DNA from 4 places in the Sporosarcina sp. P25 genome. Region 1 is predicted to be linked to each of the others. Evidence: riboswitches for the same ligand, from Rfam matches in the RefSeq annotation. Region 1 holds a riboswitch; each other region holds the start of a gene.
The links. Region 1 has a riboswitch for cobalamin ahead of CSV70_RS02540 (ribonucleotide reductase N-terminal alpha domain-containing protein). Riboswitches for the same ligand answer to the same signal wherever they lie in the genome.
Positions count from the first base shown of each region.

Region 2: another riboswitch for cobalamin. It lies ahead of CSV70_RS07850 (ribonucleoside-diphosphate reductase subunit alpha); the one in region 1 lies ahead of CSV70_RS02540 (ribonucleotide reductase N-terminal alpha domain-containing protein).
Region 3: another riboswitch for cobalamin. It lies ahead of CSV70_RS01205 (DUF4430 domain-containing protein); the one in region 1 lies ahead of CSV70_RS02540 (ribonucleotide reductase N-terminal alpha domain-containing protein).
Region 4: another riboswitch for cobalamin. It lies ahead of CSV70_RS00235 (ABC transporter substrate-binding protein); the one in region 1 lies ahead of CSV70_RS02540 (ribonucleotide reductase N-terminal alpha domain-containing protein).

Region 1 is NZ_PDYV01000002.1:155,696-160,653, reverse strand. It holds gene CSV70_RS02545 (CdaR family transcriptional regulator) at 118-1,215, opposite strand; gene CSV70_RS02540 (ribonucleotide reductase N-terminal alpha domain-containing protein) at 1,291-2,565, opposite strand; cobalamin riboswitch at 2,739-2,915, opposite strand; gene CSV70_RS16415 (hypothetical protein) at 3,082-3,252, opposite strand; gene mdh (malate dehydrogenase) at 3,625-4,578, opposite strand; gene CSV70_RS02530 (BMC domain-containing protein) at 4,639-4,958, opposite strand, start outside; gene CSV70_RS02525 (EutN/CcmL family microcompartment protein) at 4,955-4,958, opposite strand, start outside.
Region 2 is NZ_PDYV01000006.1:152,598-157,555, forward strand. It holds gene CSV70_RS07840 (glycerate kinase) at 1-573, shown strand, start outside; gene CSV70_RS07845 (alanine/glycine:cation symporter family protein) at 649-2,070, shown strand; cobalamin riboswitch at 2,559-2,734, shown strand; gene CSV70_RS07850 (ribonucleoside-diphosphate reductase subunit alpha) at 2,894-4,958, shown strand, end outside.
Region 3 is NZ_PDYV01000001.1:252,680-257,637, reverse strand. It holds gene CSV70_RS01205 (DUF4430 domain-containing protein) at 1-2,684, opposite strand, end outside; cobalamin riboswitch at 2,807-2,994, opposite strand; TPP riboswitch at 3,136-3,233, shown strand; gene CSV70_RS01200 (ABC transporter ATP-binding protein) at 3,321-4,088, shown strand; gene CSV70_RS01195 (ABC transporter permease) at 4,085-4,837, shown strand; gene CSV70_RS01190 (ABC transporter substrate-binding protein) at 4,834-4,958, shown strand, end outside.
Region 4 is NZ_PDYV01000001.1:41,564-46,521, reverse strand. It holds gene CSV70_RS00245 (adenosylcobinamide amidohydrolase) at 1-640, opposite strand, end outside; gene CSV70_RS00240 (FecCD family ABC transporter permease) at 643-1,635, opposite strand; gene CSV70_RS00235 (ABC transporter substrate-binding protein) at 1,628-2,614, opposite strand; cobalamin riboswitch at 2,756-2,882, opposite strand; gene argS (arginine--tRNA ligase) at 3,532-4,958, opposite strand, start outside.

The DNA of each region.
Region 1 (4,958 bases):
GATTAATCCTACCATGAATAAGACGTAGGTTTGAAAAAAATCATCTGTTTCTCCATCCAGTAAGAAAAGCTCCGCTTCCCATATAGGAAGCGAAGCAAATTGATCACTTATTCATGACTACTCCTCCATTAATCGCAATGCCAAGTACAACAAAAAGACATCATGTGTACTAGAAACAGATAATCCCGTTAATTGCTCGATCTTTTGCAGCCGGTAAGACCATGTGTTTTTATGGATATGCAGACGCTGTGCAGTATTTTGCATCGATTGATTCTCTTCGAACCATACGGTCAAATTATTTAGCAGGTCTTTATGATCTTCCAGCGTCGCAACTGTACGCTTAAGGAATTCTTGCTTCACCATATCTGGAACGCTCTGCAAAATAATTTCAAGCCGCAGTTCATGCTCAAAGACAATATCGCCGGATCCCTTTGCAGCATTGACAGCACGTTCTGCCTGCGCGAATGATTTAGCTAATTCGAAATACCGTGTGGATGCACCTATACCTGCGACGACTTGTACTTTCTTGCGCCGTTTTATATGAAGCAACAGGAATTCTAATTCATTTTTTACTGTTTGTTGATTCATTTCAGGTAATAATAGTAAGATTTTATTTTGCGCCCAGCGAATCATCTTCATAGAAGGGTGGATATTTTGAATCGACGCGAATGTCTCCATTTCCTCGATCGTGAACTGTTCCAGTAAATCCAGCACTTCCAATACCACCACTTGACGGTAAAGAGTGACGTCGATTCCGAGCAGTGTCCCCCGTTCCATAAATCGTTCATCTTTCTTTGATCCTGTCAGCCAGTCAAAGACGAAGAACTCCACATCACGTACTTTTTCATCCTTCTGCTTTCTTTTCAGGGAGTCCTGGATGAACAGTTCCGCTACGCGTAAGATCAGCTGAGCCTGCGGATGAATCTCGTCTGGATCACCCGTCACACCAAGTACAGCGATCGGTTCGCCTCCAATGATGATTGGCAAGACGATACCCCTACGAACCCCCTGCAGATGCTGCGCTTCCTCATCCCCCATACGGAGCATCGTTTTCTGACGCATACTCAACAGTGCTCCTTCATGGAACTGGTTGATTCGATCGGGTTCTGTACTCGATTGAATGAAGCCTCTTCGATCCGTTAAAATGACTTGCTGCTTAATCAGATTCGATAATTCCGTTACCATTTCATGTCCTAATGTATCAAATTGAAACACCTGTCTCACCTCAAATGGAAACCGTTTGTAATACTTAGTTTACGTCACTTTAGATTCCACTACAATAGAGGAGATTCAGATAAGTCGGACTTCCGGTACTCCACCGCCCCATGCCTTTATGAGCAGCTGTAACAGTTCTGCAGTTTCAATGGTTGGAGATTTCTCTAACATGATAGATCCGCCTTGATCGGTATGGCGCTGTTCTGCAGTGACTCGGTCGATCATCGCGGTTTGCTGTTGACTCGTCGCTTGGTTTATCGACTGATGCGTGACTGCGGCTGCTTTGCGCAAAGGGATTTGCATTCCGCTTTGATACGATGCCACCTCCAAGTAGCGGTTTATTTCTTCCGCTACTTCTTCAATAAATAGGAGGGCCTTCTCTGAATGCAAACCAATTTTCTGGTCAGCTATAGCGGTTTCCCAACCTGCCACTTCAACTCGTAAAGTATGTCCCCATATGCTCTCAATGCCGTTTAGTAAACGCACAAGTATGGTACAAGTACGGGCCAACTCCGTTTCCTGCATTACGTTCGGCAATTGAATATATGAGGACAATGCAGCTTTTTCCTGTCTTTTTTCATTGTGAAAATGTACAACAATTCCTTCACTTCCAAGCAGCTGTTTCATTAAACCAATGGCAGAAACTTTTTTATAAGCAATAGAGGAGCCGTCAGCGGCATCAGGAAACCATTCACTGTTGGAGTTGCCATGCGAACAACTCAAAGCGCGCTCTGTTTGTTCAGCTTCAAATAAACTCCAAGAGCCGCACGCTTTTACTTGTTCCATAAAATAATCGGGTATACGTATATGCTTTTCTTTTACTTTGCTCGATAAAAATGATGCGATTCTACTGTCAGCAATATCCATGGTATATTGCTCTACTCTCGTCTTTCGCCGATAGAATGTCTTACCGAAGAACGACATCACTTCAGCTGGTAAAGTCACATAGCCATGACTCAGTAGCCAATATGCTTCCTGTACTTTTTGTAGGCGCTGGATAGTTTCATGCTGCATGGCGGCCATTGCTATGAGCATAATCCTCTCTTGAGGCAGTCCTATCGGTTTGTCATAATAATCCGATGTTACAAATTCATTCATATATTGTTGCAACAGTGCAGGAGGTATCAATCGATCGCGTTCAGCTACAATCTGTAAGCCAAGCCATTTGATTTCGCTTGCTGAAAAGTCATAGATCCATTGACCGTATAATCCATCCTGTAACAGTTTCCTGACTACTTGATGAAATCCTGAATACACAGGTCTTCCACGCTGTTGTTCTACTTGTTTATACAATAACTGCAACAGTTCACGTTCATGTATACATTCCTTCTTCTGTTCAAATACTCTCATGTCACGGTCTCCTTTCGTAAACAACAAAAAACAATCATTCCGCCTCTTCGGCAAGATGATTGCAATAGTTGTGAATGAGGAAACAAATTCAGGCATCTTTAAAATACTCCATACAAAAATGCATAGATGCAGATACCTTTTTTGCTTCCACTCCTCAACCCCCGAAGAAAGTGTCGCTTTGACGATACGTGGCAGGTCTCCTGGCTTCACTTCATCCTTCCGCTAATGCCTTCCCATGTCTCCATAGTGGCTAATTTTAGCGGTCGTCCGTGTGTACAGTTGCGGGGACAGCTCCGGTTTACGGATTCCCTTTTACACCTTGATAGGTACCAGCGTATCGTGCAAACTCATATATTTGATTGATTTCATTTTATCATGGATAACATAGAGGGTGGTAGCGTTTGTTTTTATTAAGGAAGTCCACATAAACAAATAGGGTGCCTATGCACTAAACTACTGTGAAAACATCCACAATCGTTTTTTGCTAGGCACCCTGTATCGAGTTTTCTTCATTACTTACATGAGTTGTTGTTCGCATAGACAGCCGCAATCCGCCAATCCTTGAACATATGCCTCTTGCCATGTGATCCCATGGATGAAACCATTCTCCGAGTAACCTGTGATCAAATAGAATGTTTCGTTCTGCTCTGGTAGTGATGAATTGTTCTGATAGTCGTTGTTCTTCATAAGAATTACCTCCTGGATTTTATATTTTTCATAGTATATGCCTTATCGGGGAATAAAAGAACATTTTTTCGCTCTTATTGATAAAAGGCTATTTGATAGCGCTTACATTTTAGAAACGAAGGAAATAAGTTCTTTATATATTTCCGAGTAAGTTTACTAAAGGCATGTTTTATAATTCAGTGAATTCTGTTTATTGTATCATTCAAATAAACAAAAGTAAATATAAAAGTTATCATTCCGAATGAACTTTTACGTTTTTTTGAAGAGAACCTATGACTTCTGTATCATTCCATTATAAAACACGGTCTGTAAAATTCTTTCCATACAAAAAAATCTCCCTAAGTCCTCTTTACGACTTAGAGAGATCAGTAGTTATAAGGACATTTGCTTTTCGCAAATGTCGATGACTGCTCTGACAGAGTCAGCTGACTGATCAAGTGCTGTTTGTTCTTCCTTTGTTAACGGAAGTTCAATCACACTTTCGATACCATTGCCCCCGAGAACAGTGGGTACGCCTAAGTAAATATTTTGATATCCATATTCACCCTCTAAATAAGCGATGGACGGCAAAATTCGTTTCTTATCTTTAATAATTGCCTCAGCCATCTCTACTAAAGCCGCAGCGGGTGCGTAATAAGCGCTACCATTACCTAGTAGTGAGACAATTTCACCGCCGCCTTTTCGAGTACGCTCCACAATGGCTTCTAGCCGTTCATTCGATATGATTTTATCCAACGGAATGCCGCCGGCGTAAGAGTAACGCACAAGTGGCACCATATCATCTCCGTGTCCGCCAAGTACAAAACCCGAAATATCCTCTACAGAAATATTCAATTCTTCGGAAATGAACGTATTGAAACGTGCAGTATCAAGCACACCTGATTGTCCAATTACACGATTTTTAGGAAATCCAGTTGTTTTATAACATACATATGTCATTGCATCTACCGGATTACTTAAAATCAGCACGGTGCTGTCTGGGGCATGACGCTTTACTTGCTCGGAAACGGAACGCATAATCTTCGCATTGGTTGCAACTAAATCATCGCGACTCATACCTGGTTTACGTGCAACACCCGCAGTAATGATAACCATTGCTGCACCTTCAATATCCTCGTAATTAGATGTACCTGTAATGCGAGAATTAAATTGTTGTACAGGACTCGTTTGAAGAAGATCTAGTGCTTTACCTTTGGTTGGATTAGAGAGATCCGGTATATCGACTAATACGATGTCACCTAGTTCTCTCTGCGCTGCCATCAATGCTACGGTTGAACCGGTATGACCAGCTCCAATGACTGCAATTTTATGTCGTTTGAAAGCCATGGAAACCACTCCTTTCTATAGATTTCACTATGAGTAATACGCTTATAGCACATGTATACCTCAGTCTTTCTTCGGTGCCTTCTTCACTTCTGCCAGTTTCTTTACTTGTGGAATTTCTGAAGTAGTCGACACTAGGGGTTTCACCATGCCATATACTGAATCATCGGGACGCGGTATTACATGCGCGCCTAGTAATTCACCTACACGCGCTGCTGCGTCGCGACCTGCATCAACAGCTGCCTGAACTGCTCCAACGTCACCTTGAACGATGACCGTAACGATTCCGCCATCCACCATCTCCTGTGATACTAACTCTACGTTGGATGCTTTCACCATGGCGTCCGCCGCTTCAATCGATCCAATCAATCCTTTTGTCTCAA
Region 2 (4,958 bases), on a different contig from region 1:
CTGGAGACGGACATTCGCATTGCATCTGATGTGGACAATCCGTTTGTCGGTGAGCAAGGCGCGTCGTTTGTTTTCGGTCCGCAAAAAGGAGCGGATGCAGAGATGATCCTGCGTCTGGATGAAGGGTTACGACATTTGGCGGACGAGACGGAAAAGCAAATGGGCGTGCGATTGCATGTGTTACGCGGTGCAGGCGCAGCTGGGGGAAGTGCGGGTGCATTAATTGCCTATTGTGGAGCGCGTCTTGAAAGTGGAATTGATGTCATGCTCGAAGCGATGGATTTCGAAAAGCATCTATCTTCAGCAGATTTCATTGTAACAGGGGAAGGTAAGACGGATCGACAGACGCTTGCAGGCAAGGCATTAATGGGGATTGCAAAGCTTGCGAGGGTAGAGGATGTTCCGGTTATTGTCATTTCAGGAGCGATTGAAGAAGCGGCGCGTCAAGAGCTTCTTGTGTGGTTCACCGAATTGCATTCATTGGATGATGGAAAGAAGTCGTTAGCCGAATTGATGGCAAATGCGGCAGAGTTATTGGAAAACAAAACGTCGATAGTCATGCAAAGTAGATAGTAGAAAATAGTTTTTTATTATGCGATGCATAGCAAGTAGGCGGGTAGGGTATAGAATACACGAGGAGGTGGTCAGATGTTTCAAGATGCAATCAACTGGCTTGTAGGGCCGGCGAATAATTTCATTTGGACATATGTTTTAATTGGACTTTTATTGGCAACAGGTTTATATTTCTCAATTCGCACGAAATTTGTACAAGTACGCTTATTTGGTGAGATGTTCCGTCTGATTGTTGAGAAGAAGGATAGCAACGACGGGGTATCGCCATTCCAAGCATTTACAATTAGTGCCGCGTCGCGTGTAGGGACAGGTAACGTAGCAGGGGTAGCCCTTGCGATCGGAATCGGTGGGCCCGGCGCGGTATTCTGGATGTGGGTTATCGCTATAATCGGTATGGCGACTGCATTCATTGAAAGTACATTGGCGCAAGTGTATAAAGTGAAAGACGGCGATACTTTCCGCGGAGGGCCGGCGTATTATATGCAAAAAGCGTTAGGCTGGCGGAAACTTGGTATTGTCTTTGCGATTTTACTGACGATGTGTTTCGGATTCATCTTTAACGCAGTGCAATCGAACACAATCAGTCAATCGTTCACAGACGTATTCGGCATTCCACATTGGGCTGTAGGAGTTGGACTCATTGCTCTGACGGCAGTAATTGTCTTTGGTGGTGTGCAGCGTATTGTTAAAGTAACGCAGACTATCGTACCTATAATGGCAACATTTTATATTATCGTAGCATTGTATATTGTGATATTGAACATTACAGAAGTTCCAGCGATGATCGCATTAATTTTCGAGCACGCATTCGGTATTAAAGAAATCATGGGTGGCGGAATCGGTATGGCTATGATGCAAGGTGTACGCCGAGGTCTGTTCTCCAATGAAGCAGGTATGGGTAGTGTCCCAAACGCAGCAGCTACAGCGAACGTATCACACCCAGCAAAACAAGGACTCGTACAATCATTAGGCGTATTTTTCGATACCATCATCATCTGTTCAGCAACTGCCTTCATTATCTTACTTGGCGGCTTGTACCAATCAGGCGAAACAAACGGTATCTTATTGACGCAAGCATCCATGGAAGTACACGTAGGCGCATGGGCACCATACTTCATCGCCGTGGCGATCATGTTCTTCGCCTTCAGTTCCATCATCGGTAACTACTACTATGGCGAAACGAACATCGAATTTATCAACGCTAACGTCTTGTGGAAACGAATCTACCAAGTTCTCGTACTCGCTATGGTCTACTTCGGAGCCGTTGCAAAAGTACAAGTCGTCTGGGACATGGCCGACTTATTCATGGGACTAATGGCCATCATTAACTTGGTCGTTATACTACTCCTGGGCAAAATTGCCTTCAAAGTACTCGACGACTTCACCAAACAACGAAAGGCGGGCAGGAACCCCGTCTTCAAAGCAGCTAGCATCCCTGATTTAAAAGGCGCAGAGTGTTGGGAAGAAACAGCTGAAAGAGCAGAAGATCGTTTGTGATATTGATAGATAATATTGGGCTTTTTATATTTTGATCTTAAGACTTTGAATTGGAACTAATAAATACAGTGAATTTTCTAGGTGGTCTACGTTAGAAAGTAGGATTGTAGAGGAAGCAGGGGGCGACTCCGGGAGGATCAGCGTGAGTCTGAGACCCTGGCCAGGTGCCTCAATTTCTGCAAAGTACACAGAAATACGGCAAAGCGAACCCTTCGCTGTTCGTTTGGCTCAGGCCACGCCCTCCGGAAAGCGTCCCCCTGCTGTAGCGGAAATCCCTTCTCCTCACTAATTTCACTATCTAATTAAAACGTTCACACAAACAATTTAGTCAAGAAGTAAAAAGTTTGATATACTATAAAATACTGAATAACAAAAGTCGAATCGTAGTTCAGAAGAAGGATTCTGAACATCGGTTCGATTTTTGTTTTGCATGTTTGAACACAACATGTTAGGGTTATATATGAATCAATACACTATATATAGTGTGTAACAGCAATTAGATGAATTGGTACCCACCACGTTTAAAAGGGAATCCGCCACGAACGGAGCTGCCCCCGCAACTGAGGGCACGGACGACTATCTTGTAAAACCACTGCTTCGGCGGGAAGGAAAGATGGAAGAGCGATGTGCCAGCCAGTAGACCTGCCAGTCATCTCAGCAAAACATTCTTCGGGGTTGGAGAGTGAAAGCACAAAGCAGTCTTTTTTCAGTCTGCCTAAAACTTTCCGCTATCTACTAAGCGTCAATTGACGACTCCCGATTTTATTGGGAGTTTTTTTATTTAGTATATAACCGAACTAATTAACTAAAGGGAGCGGATATAATGGCTATTATTCAAGAAGCTGTGGGACTTAATCTATTGATGGAAAATTTACAAGAGGAATTCGGCAAGAAACAAATCGAACCGTTGATCGAAGCGAGCGAGAAATTCCAGGAGCGTCATCCGGCAAGCTCGGCAACTGAGTGGACGAATGCGATGGTGCTAGAGTCTTTAAGCCGTATTGATGAAGCGACCACGTATTGGACGTTTGTAGCTGCGCGTATTTATTTATTCGACGTCTATGCAAAGCAAAAAGCATTGCGTGGAGCGGATGTGTATACCGATTTTGCGAAAAATGTAGAACGCTTGGTGGAACAAGGTTTATATACACCTGTTCTGACAGAGAAATACAGCCAAGATGAGCTTCAGGAAATCGGCAAGCTACTCGATCCTTCTCGTGACCTTTTATTCACATATATCGGCTTGAAAACATTGGTAGACCGCTATGTAACAGTAAACTTTAAGAAACAATCAGTGGAGCTTCCACAAGAGCGCTGGTTAATCATCGCGATGACGTTAATGCAAGATGAAACAGTAGACCGCATTCATAAAGTCAGCGAAGCGTATTGGGCGATGAGCAATTTGTATATGACTGTTGCGACACCTACATTATCGAATGCAGGCAAGATGCACGGACAGCTATCAAGTTGCTTTATCGATACAGTGGATGATTCCTTACAAGGGATCTACAACAGCAACACTGATATCGCGAACTTGTCGAAATTCGGCGGCGGAATCGGTGTCTATATGGGGAAAGTTCGTTCTCGCGGTGCATCGATTCGTGGCTTCGAAGGTGCATCAAGTGGTGTTCTCCCATGGATCAAACAGCTGAACAATACGGCAGTCAGTGTCGACCAACTCGGTCAACGTCAAGGGGCTGTAGCCGTTTATCTTGATGTATGGCATCAAGACATCTTCACATTCCTTGATCTCAAGCTCAATAACGGTGATGACCGTTTGCGCGCACATGACATTTTCACAGGCGTTTGCTTGCCGGACTTATTCATGGAGAAAGTCGAGTCCCGCGAAGACTGGCATTTATTCGATCCACATGAAGTCCGCACGAAAATGGGCTATTCATTGGAAGACTTCTATGATGAAACAAAAGGGAAAGGAACATTCCGCGAGAAGTATGAAGAATGTGTCCGCAATGAAGATTTATCCAGAGAGACGGTTTCAGCGATTGAAATCATGAAGCGTATCCTACGTAGCCAGCTCGAGACAGGAACGCCATTCATGTTCTACCGTGATGAAGTAAACCGTATGAACCCGAATAAGCATGAAGGCATGATTTATTCTAGTAATTTGTGCTCAGAAATACTTCAAAATATGTCAGCATCTACACATGAATCCGTAACACTAGAAGACGATATGGTCGTCACACGCACGAAGCCAGGCGATTTCGTTGTATGTAACCTGTCATCGATTAACCTTGGAAGAGCGGTTACAGCAGACGTGCTAGACCGTTTGATCCGCATTCAAGTGCGTATGCTCGATAACGTCATTGATCAGAACCAAATCCCAGTTGTACAAGCACAACGCACAAATACGCGCTACCGTGGAATTGGACTTGGCACATTTGGCTGGCACCATTTACTCGCATTGAAAAACATTCAGTGGGAATCGGATGAAGCGGTGAATTTCGCAGACGAGCTGTATGAAAATATCGCGTATTTGACAATTAAAGCTTCAATGGAATTATCGAAAGAAAAAGGCGCATATCCATTGTTCGATGGTTCGGATTGGCAAACGGGCGAATACTTCGAGCAACGCGAATACGATTCGAATAAATGGCGTGAACTGCGCATGGATGTGGCAATGAACGGTATGCGGAACGGCTACTTGATGGCAGTCGCACCGAACAGCTCGACGTCGGTTATCGCAGGCTCAACAGCTTCCATCGATCCAGTATTCAAGCCGTTCTACCATGAAGAGAAGAAAGACTATAAATTACCGGTTATTGCACCGGATCTAGATCATAATACGTATGACATTTACCGTCGTTCTGCTTACATCGTCGATCAGCGCTGGTCTATCAAGCAAAACGCCGCGCGTCAGCAACACATCG
Region 3 (4,958 bases), on a different contig from region 1:
CCAGTAAATTTGATTGGTATTGAGCCACTTTCTACTTCACGTTGTAGTACAGTGAACGCCGTATCCCCCGACTCAATTTCCAACTGTTTTGGGCTAATAATATCCCCCATATTCATTGTTCGTGTTTCTACGGAAAATGTAATATTCGTTGGATGTACTGGTGGCTCTATAGTTTCTTCTTCAGAAAATTGTTGCCAGACAGATTTACCCGTTTTAATTTCTTGTAGTGCAATTAAAGATTGTTCGACAGCTATCGTATTGACCCATTTATCGGCTGGTAAAGTGAATGCAAATGCTCCATTTTTCATTTGGAATTTGCTTAATGCATCTACAGGTGATTTCCCATCTTTTTGCCATTCGATAGATGTAACGTCTTCTCCTGACGCAACCAGTCCTGAAATGACAGTCGCAATACTGTTGGAGTTTTCTCCCCAAGCGCCCCAGCCAGCTGTATCCAGTTGTTGTTCGCGTAAGACGTGTTTTGCTCGTTCAATGGCTGTATTCACCGCACTATCATCTTGATAATTTGCTAGTGCCAATAAGACCATCGCTGTCATATCGGGATCAGCTTTGTCTTGTACGTTTAATGAAAGAGAAAATCCACCCTTTTCCTTTTCTTGCTTTAACAAATGTTGTAACGCTTTTTCTTTCGCTTCAGCATTCCATGTTCCTACGTCCTGCCCACGCTTCATACCTGTATCTAAAGCGAGCATCGCCCAGGCGTGTTTATTTATAGGACCAATTGATCCATCTGCTTTTTGTTGTGCCGCTAACTCTGCATACAGATTACGATTCGTTTCCCACGCAGTAGTTGGATCCTTCCCTACTGCCAGCAAACCAAAGATATAACGGATATGGTCTGTATCTGACTCGTCACTATTTAATTCTGGATCTTTAGTAATCCACTCTGGTAATCGTGCTGTACCATCAATTAATTGCGAACTAGATGCGCCCAATCCAACCAGTTCCGTCCAACTAATTCCCGGCATACCCCATCTAAAGTTATCCTTATTATATCTCTCTACTTCATAAAAACGTAACGTATCCGCGAGCATCTCGTCTACCGAACGGCTTACTACTGGTTCCACCGAAGATATATTTGCGGTAGTGTTTACATTTGAATGCACTGCTTCAGCAAGTCCCGTTATGGATAACACTTCATTTGGTACTTCGCCTTGCACATGTAGAAGTACTTTCTGGTTACTTTCAACGGTAACGGAGCCAACTGTTAGGCCTCTATTACCTATAGTCCAGTTACTAGCGTCTGAGGCCGCTTCCGTAAACGCGTCTCCATGTAATGTGAGTTCAATAGTCGGATTCTTGTCCCCGACTTTCAACTTCGTGTTGGATTTGAAAACTGCATTGCGTTTATAAAAAATGTGAATCTTATCCTGTTCGTTCACTATAGTATCGATTAGTGAAGTAGATGATCCTTCATTTACTTCCACCACCCACTGATCAGTGCCATGTAAGCTTCCATTTTGAATGTCATTAATCGACACAAAATTCTTTTTCAGTTCATCTATCTCAAAAGGAATATCTTGTTCCTGTAACAACTGTTCAACAACTTGTACAACCGTACTGTCTTCTTCGAATGTGACTTCAGTTTCTGAAAGAATAGAGCCATCTAATCCATCGATTTTCACGTGGGCTGTAGGCTGCTCTGCTTTTAAAGCAATTCGATTCCAAACTGAACTTCCCGCATTTATGTCTGCTAGCGCAAGTAATACTTGCTCAGTCGCCATTAAGTTGGTTTTCTTATCAGTCACTTTCCACTTATATGAGCCATCTTCTAACTGGAAACCTTTTATTGCATCTACTACTGTCTGATTTCCAATATGCCATTTCTCTGCTAGTACGTTTTCATTTACTGCAGCTAGACCCCAAATCGCTGTCGCTGTTGAATTGGCATTATCGCCCATTCCAAATTTACCTGGCGAATTAAATCCACCCGTCTGTAAGTCTAGTTGTCTAGCTCGTAGTAAGTCCTTCGTTCTTTCAATAGCTGCATCCGCCGCTTCTTCCCCTTGATAATTAGACAATGCGATCATGCCCATACCTGTCATATCTGGGTCTGAAACCGTACCGCTGAATGAATATCCGCCATCTTCATTTTGCTTATCGAGTAAAAATTGTAGTGCTTTTTGTTTCGTATCTTTATTCCACTCGCCTAAATTGGCTCCTAGACGTTCGCCTGTATCCATCGCAAGCAATGCCCACATATGTTTATTAATGCCACCAAATGCGCCTGTATCTTTGTTTTGTTGCGATGCTAATTCTACATAAAGATTACGCTTCGTTTCCCATGCATCGGCTGGATCTTCGTTCATTGCGAGTAACCCGAAGATATAGCGAATATGTTCTGTACCATAATGTATAGGTTCCAAATGACTTGGCTCTTTTTTTTGCCATTCTGGTAATACCCACTCGCCATCATTCAGATCTTCACCTGCTGCGTAAAGCCCGACTAATGTTTGCCACGAATCCAGTTTCATCTCTTTGTTTTTATAAAACTGAACGGTTTTAGCTAATAAGTCTTCCACATCTGTCTGCTCGGCAACCGTTCCTTTTGTATTCTCTACACCTGTATCAACTGCTTGTACCACCGGAGTTACAAACGACAATACCAACATCAAACTTAGCAACACAGATAATACCTTACTTACTCGACTACCTTTCTTCAACGACTCCTACCCCCTATTTTTTTCAATAAAAAAATCCCGCCTCCGGAAAGAGACAAGGATGGATGGATGCGTGTTTAGACGTACCTAATACAACACCACATACACACCTTTTTCCGGAAGGTTGTAAGCATGGTATTATGGTAAGTCTCCTGACTTTTGGATACAAACGCAACTTCAACCTTCCCAGTACGAATACCAGTGGTTGTCTGAAGTCACTTTCCAATTACAGTGGCCGGACCGTTCAGGATTTTCACCTGATTCCTTTTTAAGTCTTGCAAACTAGCAAGACACCAAAATACGCTATAAACTCCTCTTTATCATAAGGAGTCGACATAACAATTGCAATAGCGTAATATTTGACGGTTCATGTATTATACAGGCTTCTATCCTATACCGATTTCTCTCAACGCTATCTTGACTATCTTTTCAGACTATGTAACGATAAGAGATGGATAAACACTAGGGGTGCTTTTGCTGAGAGAGGCGTTCGCCTTAACCCTTGAACCTGCTCTAGATAATGCTAGCGGAGGGAAGTGGACATATGACGGATTTTATCCGTACTATGCAACCGCTTCGCATAGAGAAGTGGTTTTTTTGTGTGAATTTTTTTAAGAAATGAGAAGTGGTAAGAATATGATGAATAAAGTTTTAGAGTTTACTAATGTCTCTTTTCATTATCAAGCAACGAAAGCTTCGAAACCAACTGTTATTTTCGATCAAGTTGACTGGCACGTGAAGGAAGGCGAATTCGTTAGCATCATTGGACCAAGCGGCTATGGCAAAAGCACGTTATTTCGACTCATCACTGGCCTAGAGAACCCTGACAGTGGACAGATTTTATTGGACGGAGTAGTGACAACGAAGCGGTTAGGCAAGGTTGGGTATATGCCGCAGCAAGACTTACTCATGCCGTGGCGGACGATTCTTGAAAATGTTCAATTACCTGTAGAGCTTCAAAAACGTAAACCTTCTTCCGATGAAATCATCCAGTTACTTGCTGACTTCGGACTGGCAGGAGAAGAAAACGCCTATCCTGGAAACTTATCAGGCGGGATGCGACAACGTGTTTCTTTTTTGCGCACAATCCTGACCGGCTCAAATATTTTATTATTGGACGAGCCATTTAGTGCACTAGATGCGATCACGCGGCTGACGATGCAAGAGTGGCTAATCGATCAATGGCAGAAGCTCGATAAAACGATCGTCTTCATCACACATGATATTGACGAAGCCTTATTCCTATCTGATCGCATCTTTGTACTTGCTGAAAAACCGGTACAGGCGATTCGCGAAGTCGTCGTACCTCTCAGCCGACCACGCACTATGCGAGACTTGGCACGACCGGAACTGATGGAACTGAAAGAGCAACTGATCAGCGAGCTTCGTTCGGAGGCGCGGCTATGAAGAAGATGACTTCGTATAGTTGGTCTATACTTCTCGTCGCGATGCTACTTGGCGTATGGGAAATCGCAGCGCGACTTTACGACAAAAGTTTCCTCTTTCCGTCCCCTTCAGCGATTCTGATTAGATTATGGGAGCTGAAAACGGAGCTGTTTATCCATCACTTACCTCCGACTGCTTTAACTATTTTGATCGGCTTATCGATTTCGATCATCATCGGATCCACACTAGCGATTGCGATGTATAGTAAGAAACCAATTGAGCAAGCATTTTACCCTATTTTGATCGCGTCGCAAACGATTCCTGTCATTGCGCTTGCACCGATTTTTGTCTTGTGGTTCGGCTACAGCATTTGGAGTAAAGTCGCAGTCACCGTCTTGATCACTTTTTTCCCGATCACCGTCAGCGTATTCGACGGCTTACGCTCGTCAGATAAGAACTTACGTGAGTTAATGTTGACAATGGGCGCATCCGCCAAAGATATCTTCTATAAGCTAGACCTACCTTCCGCTTTGCCATCTTTCTTCTCTGGACTCAAAGTGGCGGTCACACTTAGCGTAATCGGTGCGGCCATTGGAGAATGGTTAGGCGCGCAGGCAGGACTTGGGTATTTCAGCAGAAGAATGATGACGCAATTTGATAGTGCTGCTGTATTCGCACCGATCGTCTTGCTTTCGGCAGTAGGCATTATCTTCTTTTTACTCGTTGTCGTAATAGAAAAATACTTTTTACAATGGAGGAATCATCAATGAAAAAACGTCTGTTCCTTAGCATCACGTGTCTTCTTCTACTTCTAGTGGGATGTACAAATGATACAACCCCTGCCAATCAAGAAGAGACACCGAACAATGAAAAGAAAAAAGTCAGCATTAT
Region 4 (4,958 bases), on a different contig from region 1:
TCTTCAACAGCAATAGACGATCGCAATAAAGAGCGGCCAGATTGATGTCATGAAATACCGAAATGACTGTGATCCCTTTCTGCCTCGCTTGATTGCGGATCGTATCGAGCAATTGTTGCTGATGCGCGATGTCTAAATGGTTCGTCGGTTCATCCAATAATAAAATAGGAGCTTGCTGGGCGAGCGCTTGCGCAACAAATACGCGTTGTTGCTCGCCGCCAGATAATAATTCAATGGCGGTATTTTCATATCGCGTGACACCTGTATAGTTCATCGCTTCCTGCACTGCTCGCTCATCCAACTCCGACCAGCTCGAGAAAATCCCCGATTGATACGGATAACGACCGAGAGCAACAGTGTCTTTCACGCTATGAGAAAAGGCATGGGCATGGAGCTGCGGCAAGACGGCTACTTGCTGCGCGAATTGCTTTTGGGTATAGGCGCCAGAAGGTTTTCCTGCAATCATGACCTTCCCGCTTTGTTTCGGCAAAATTCCCGATATAATTTTCAATAACGTGGATTTCCCGCTACCATTCGGCCCTAAAATTCCGAGAACTTCTCCTTTTTCCACGTGGAACGACACATTTCGCACAATCGGTTCCTTGCCGTAGCCTCCCGATACGTTTTCCACTTGCAACATCTTCACATCGCTCCTTTTCTACGTTGTTTGTAAAAGATATAGGCAAACACCGGAGCGCCAATGAATGCTGTAATGACACCGACCGGTAATTCAGCCGGTGAAATAATCGTTCGTGCTACGAGATCGCAAATGATCAATAATGATGCACCGTTACATAATGATAACGGCAGTACATGACGGTGATCGGAGCCCCATAACATACGTGTCATATGGGGGACAACTAGGCCAACGAAGCCGATTGTTCCGGACACCGCAACAGCCGAGCCAGTTAATACCGATCCGCCTAGCAAAATCATCAATTTACGCTGTTTGACATTGACTCCAAGATGATGCGCACGTTCTTCACCGAATAATAAAGCGTTCAATTCGCGGCGATTAAGCCACAGCATGAATGAGCCGATGATGAAAAACGGCAAGACCATTACAATGTAATTCCAGCCACGCATCGATACGCTACCAAGAAGCCAACCAACAATCTGACGGAGTTCTTCTTGCGTCAACGCGATCATCAGCGACAACACAGAGCCGAGAAATGAACCGAAAATAATTCCTGTTAAAATAATAGTTTCCATTTTCATTGACCGGTCGACCATTCGAGCAAAACCGATCACTAAAAACATCGTCACTGCAGCACCGATCATACTAAATACAGGTAAGGTGAAAGCGCCAAGGACCGGCAGCGATATACCAAAAAAGAGTGTGATCACGGCGCCGACAGAGGCACCGGATGACACTCCGAGGGTGTAAGGATCAGCTAATGGGTTTTTCAGTAGCCCTTGAAAAGCAGCCCCTGAAATAGCCAATGAGGCACCGACGATTCCAGCCAGCAACACACGCGGCATACGAATCTTCCACAAAATATTACTTGCGGTCGTGTCCGATTGATCCCATAGCGTCTCTATTGGTATTTTCACTGTACCGATCGATACACCGAGCCAGATCGCCACAAGCAATGTGGCGATCGACACGACGTAGGCGAGAACGGTTTTATTCACCGAATACCTCAGGATAGATTGCTTTCGCAAACAATTCTAATCCGTCAGCTAAACGTGGACCTGTACGGCTTGTAATATCTTCATCCAGTTGAATGACTTGATCTTCTTTGATCGCAGTCACCGCATCAAAGCCGTCACGCGTTTTAATATTTTCTACGACATTTGGAACATAGCTATAGATCGCCAAAATCACATCCGGATTTTCATCTACAATCGTTTCAGGACTGATCATAATCCAGCCTTCTTCCGTCACAATGTTCTCAGCGTTAATGATATCCAAAAACTGCTGTGGGAATGTGCCTTTTCCTGCCGTATAGATTTCAGGTGCATCGGAGTTTTCAACGAACACGCGCTTCTTATCCGTGATATCTGCTGCTTTCTTTTCGATATCAGCAATTTTCGTTTTCATATCTTCGACGATTTGATTGGCTTCCGCATTTTTGTCCATGACTTCACCAATCATTTCAATCGTTTCATATGTCTCTTCAAATGTTCCTGCATTCTGTACGACGATCACAGGGATGCCTGCGTCACGAATTTGGTTCAATCCTTCTTCATTCGAGCCCATCATCATTTCATGTGCGAATACCGCTTCCGGTTGCAATGAAATCACTTTTTCTATGTTGACCGTAAAGTCCCCTACGGTATCAAGCTCCGTTACTTCTTTAGGATAATCATCGTTTTCTGTTACAGCGATGACTTGATCGCCAGCATCAATACCGAATAAAATTTCCGTGTTACTTGGAATTAATGAAATGACAGTTTCCGGCGCTTGTTCAAATGTAATTTCTTCGCCAATTGCATCTGTCAGGGTGTATGGGTAACTCGTTGTATCCGTTGACTCTTGTTCTGTTTTCGCTTCTTCACCCGCTTGGTTTTTATCTGCCGGTGTTTCTTCTTTTGTACTGTCGCTTCCGCATGCTGCAAGTAGTAGTACCGCAAGCATAGCCGTCAGCAGTAGTTGCCAAAACTTCTTCATGTGTGTTCCTCCTTCAATATGTGTGTTGCATTACGCAAGCCGCAGACATGAAAAAAACCCTCCGATAGTTCGAAGGATTAGGTGGGATGAAATCAATGCGTGATCTCTTCCATCACACCTATCCTCGTAGGTTGCTGCGGAACTTCATTTTCCAAAAAGGCAGGTGACCTGGCTTGTGCATCGCACGTACAGTGGCGGGACCGCATCGGATTTGAACCGATTTCGCTTTTCATCTCAATTTTCGAGAACCTTTTTAGAAGATATGTAATTATGATTTATTATAGCGATAATAGTGTTGGTTGTACAGGGGATAGGAGGAGTTTGGGTATGACATAGGGAGTGAGGCTCCAGCAGGGGGACGCTTTGCTGAGAGGCCTCGCGATGAGACCTCCCGAACGCGTCCGCCTGGAACGCTGCGAAACGTTGCCTTCCCCTTTCCCACCTCAAAATTTAATCACCCGTAAGCCCTTGAACCTCGCTCTCCATCACAGGATAGAAACACCAGTGAAGCGAAGTGCAAGGCGGCGACTCGGGGAGGATTAGCCCGATCAGGTGAGACCACTAAAGGAGCGTAGCGACTAGGGGGCTCACCGCGGGCCCTCCCAAACGCGTCCGCCTGGAACGTAGCGAAACGTTGCCTTACCTTTTCCAACCTCAAAATTTAATCACCCGTAAGCCCTTGAACTTCACTCTCTATCTCAAGAAAGAAACACCAGTGAAGCGAAGTGCAAGGCGGCGACTCGGGGAGGATTAGCCCGATCAGGTGAGACAACCAAAAGGAAGCGAAGCGACCTGGTTGGCTTACCGCGGGCCCTCCCGAAACGCGTCCGCCTGGAACATAGCGAAACGTTGCCTTCCCCTTTACCATTCATAAAGAAAAAGCCAAGCAGTAAACCCGCTTGGCCATTTTCGATATATTACATTCTTTCAGGTGCTTCAACGCCTACAAGTTTCAACGCGTTGGCAATCGTTGTTTTAGTAGCTGTAATCAATGCCAAACGTGCTTCGGAAAGGTCTTTGTTTTCCGGATCTAGCACCTTGTTCGCATTGTAGAAACTATGGAATGTAGCTGCTAGTTCCTGAATGTAAGTTGTCACGCGGTGCGGTGCGCGCATACGAGCCGAGTCGCTGATTAGTTTCGGGAAGTCACCGAGTTTCTTCAGTAGCTCTAACTCTTTTTCGTCTTGCAATAGCGTGACGTTTTCTGTTGACGCTTCTACATTCTGTTCTTTTGCCTGACGCAAGATCGAACAAATACGTGCGTGTGCGTATTGTGCGTAGTAGACAGGGTTTTCATTGGATTTGGATACGGCCAAATCTAAATCGAAGTCCATTTGTGCATCGCCTGAGCGCATCGCGAAGAAATAACGTACAGCGTCTAGTCCTACTTCTTCTACGAGTTCACGCAATGTGACGGCTTTTCCTGTGCGTTTGCTCATTTTGAATTTTTCTCCGTCTTTGTAAAGCTGAACCATTTGCGCCACTTCTACTTCAAGCGTGTCGCGGTCATAGCCAAGCGCCTGGATAGCTGCTTTCATACGTGGAATATATCCGTGGTGGTCTGCTCCCCAAATATTGATAAGTTTATCAAATCCACGACTCAGCTTGTCTTGGTGATAAGCAATGTCTGGCGTTAAGTATGTGAATGAACCGTCTTGTTTGATCAATACACGGTCTTTATCGTCGCCAAATGTAGTGGAACGGAACCAAGTAGCACCGTCTTCTTCAAAGACATGGCCATTTTCACGTAATTTATTGAGCGCAACATCGATTTTACCGTTGTTATATAGAGACGTTTCCGAGAACCAGTTGTCGAAATGAACGCGGAAGTCCGTCAAGTCTTTCTTTAGTTTATCCAGTTCGATATTCAAGCCGTGTTCACGGAAAAATGCAAGTCGCTCTTGTTCTGGAACATGGACATACTTGTCGCCGTATTGTTCGACGAGGCCTTTTGCGATCGTAATAATATCTGCGCCGCGATAGCCATCTTCTGGCATTTCTTTTTCCAATCCAAGTGCTTCGAAATAACGAACGTCGATCGATAACGCTAAATTATTTATTTGATTACCTGCATCATTGATATAGTATTCACGCGCTACGTCATAGCCTGCTTTGTCGAGAATATTACATAATGAATCTCCAAGGGATGCCCCACGTGCGTGTCCTAAGTGCAAATCGCCTGTTGGGTTCGCTGATACGAATTCAACTTGGATCTTCTGTTGCTGTCCGCTATCGGAACGTCCGTAGTCTGCTCCTTGATCCAGGACAGATTTCACGATATCCCCGAGGCTGTCTGTTTTCAAGCGGATATTGAGGAAGCCAGGTCCAGCGATTTCAATGGAGT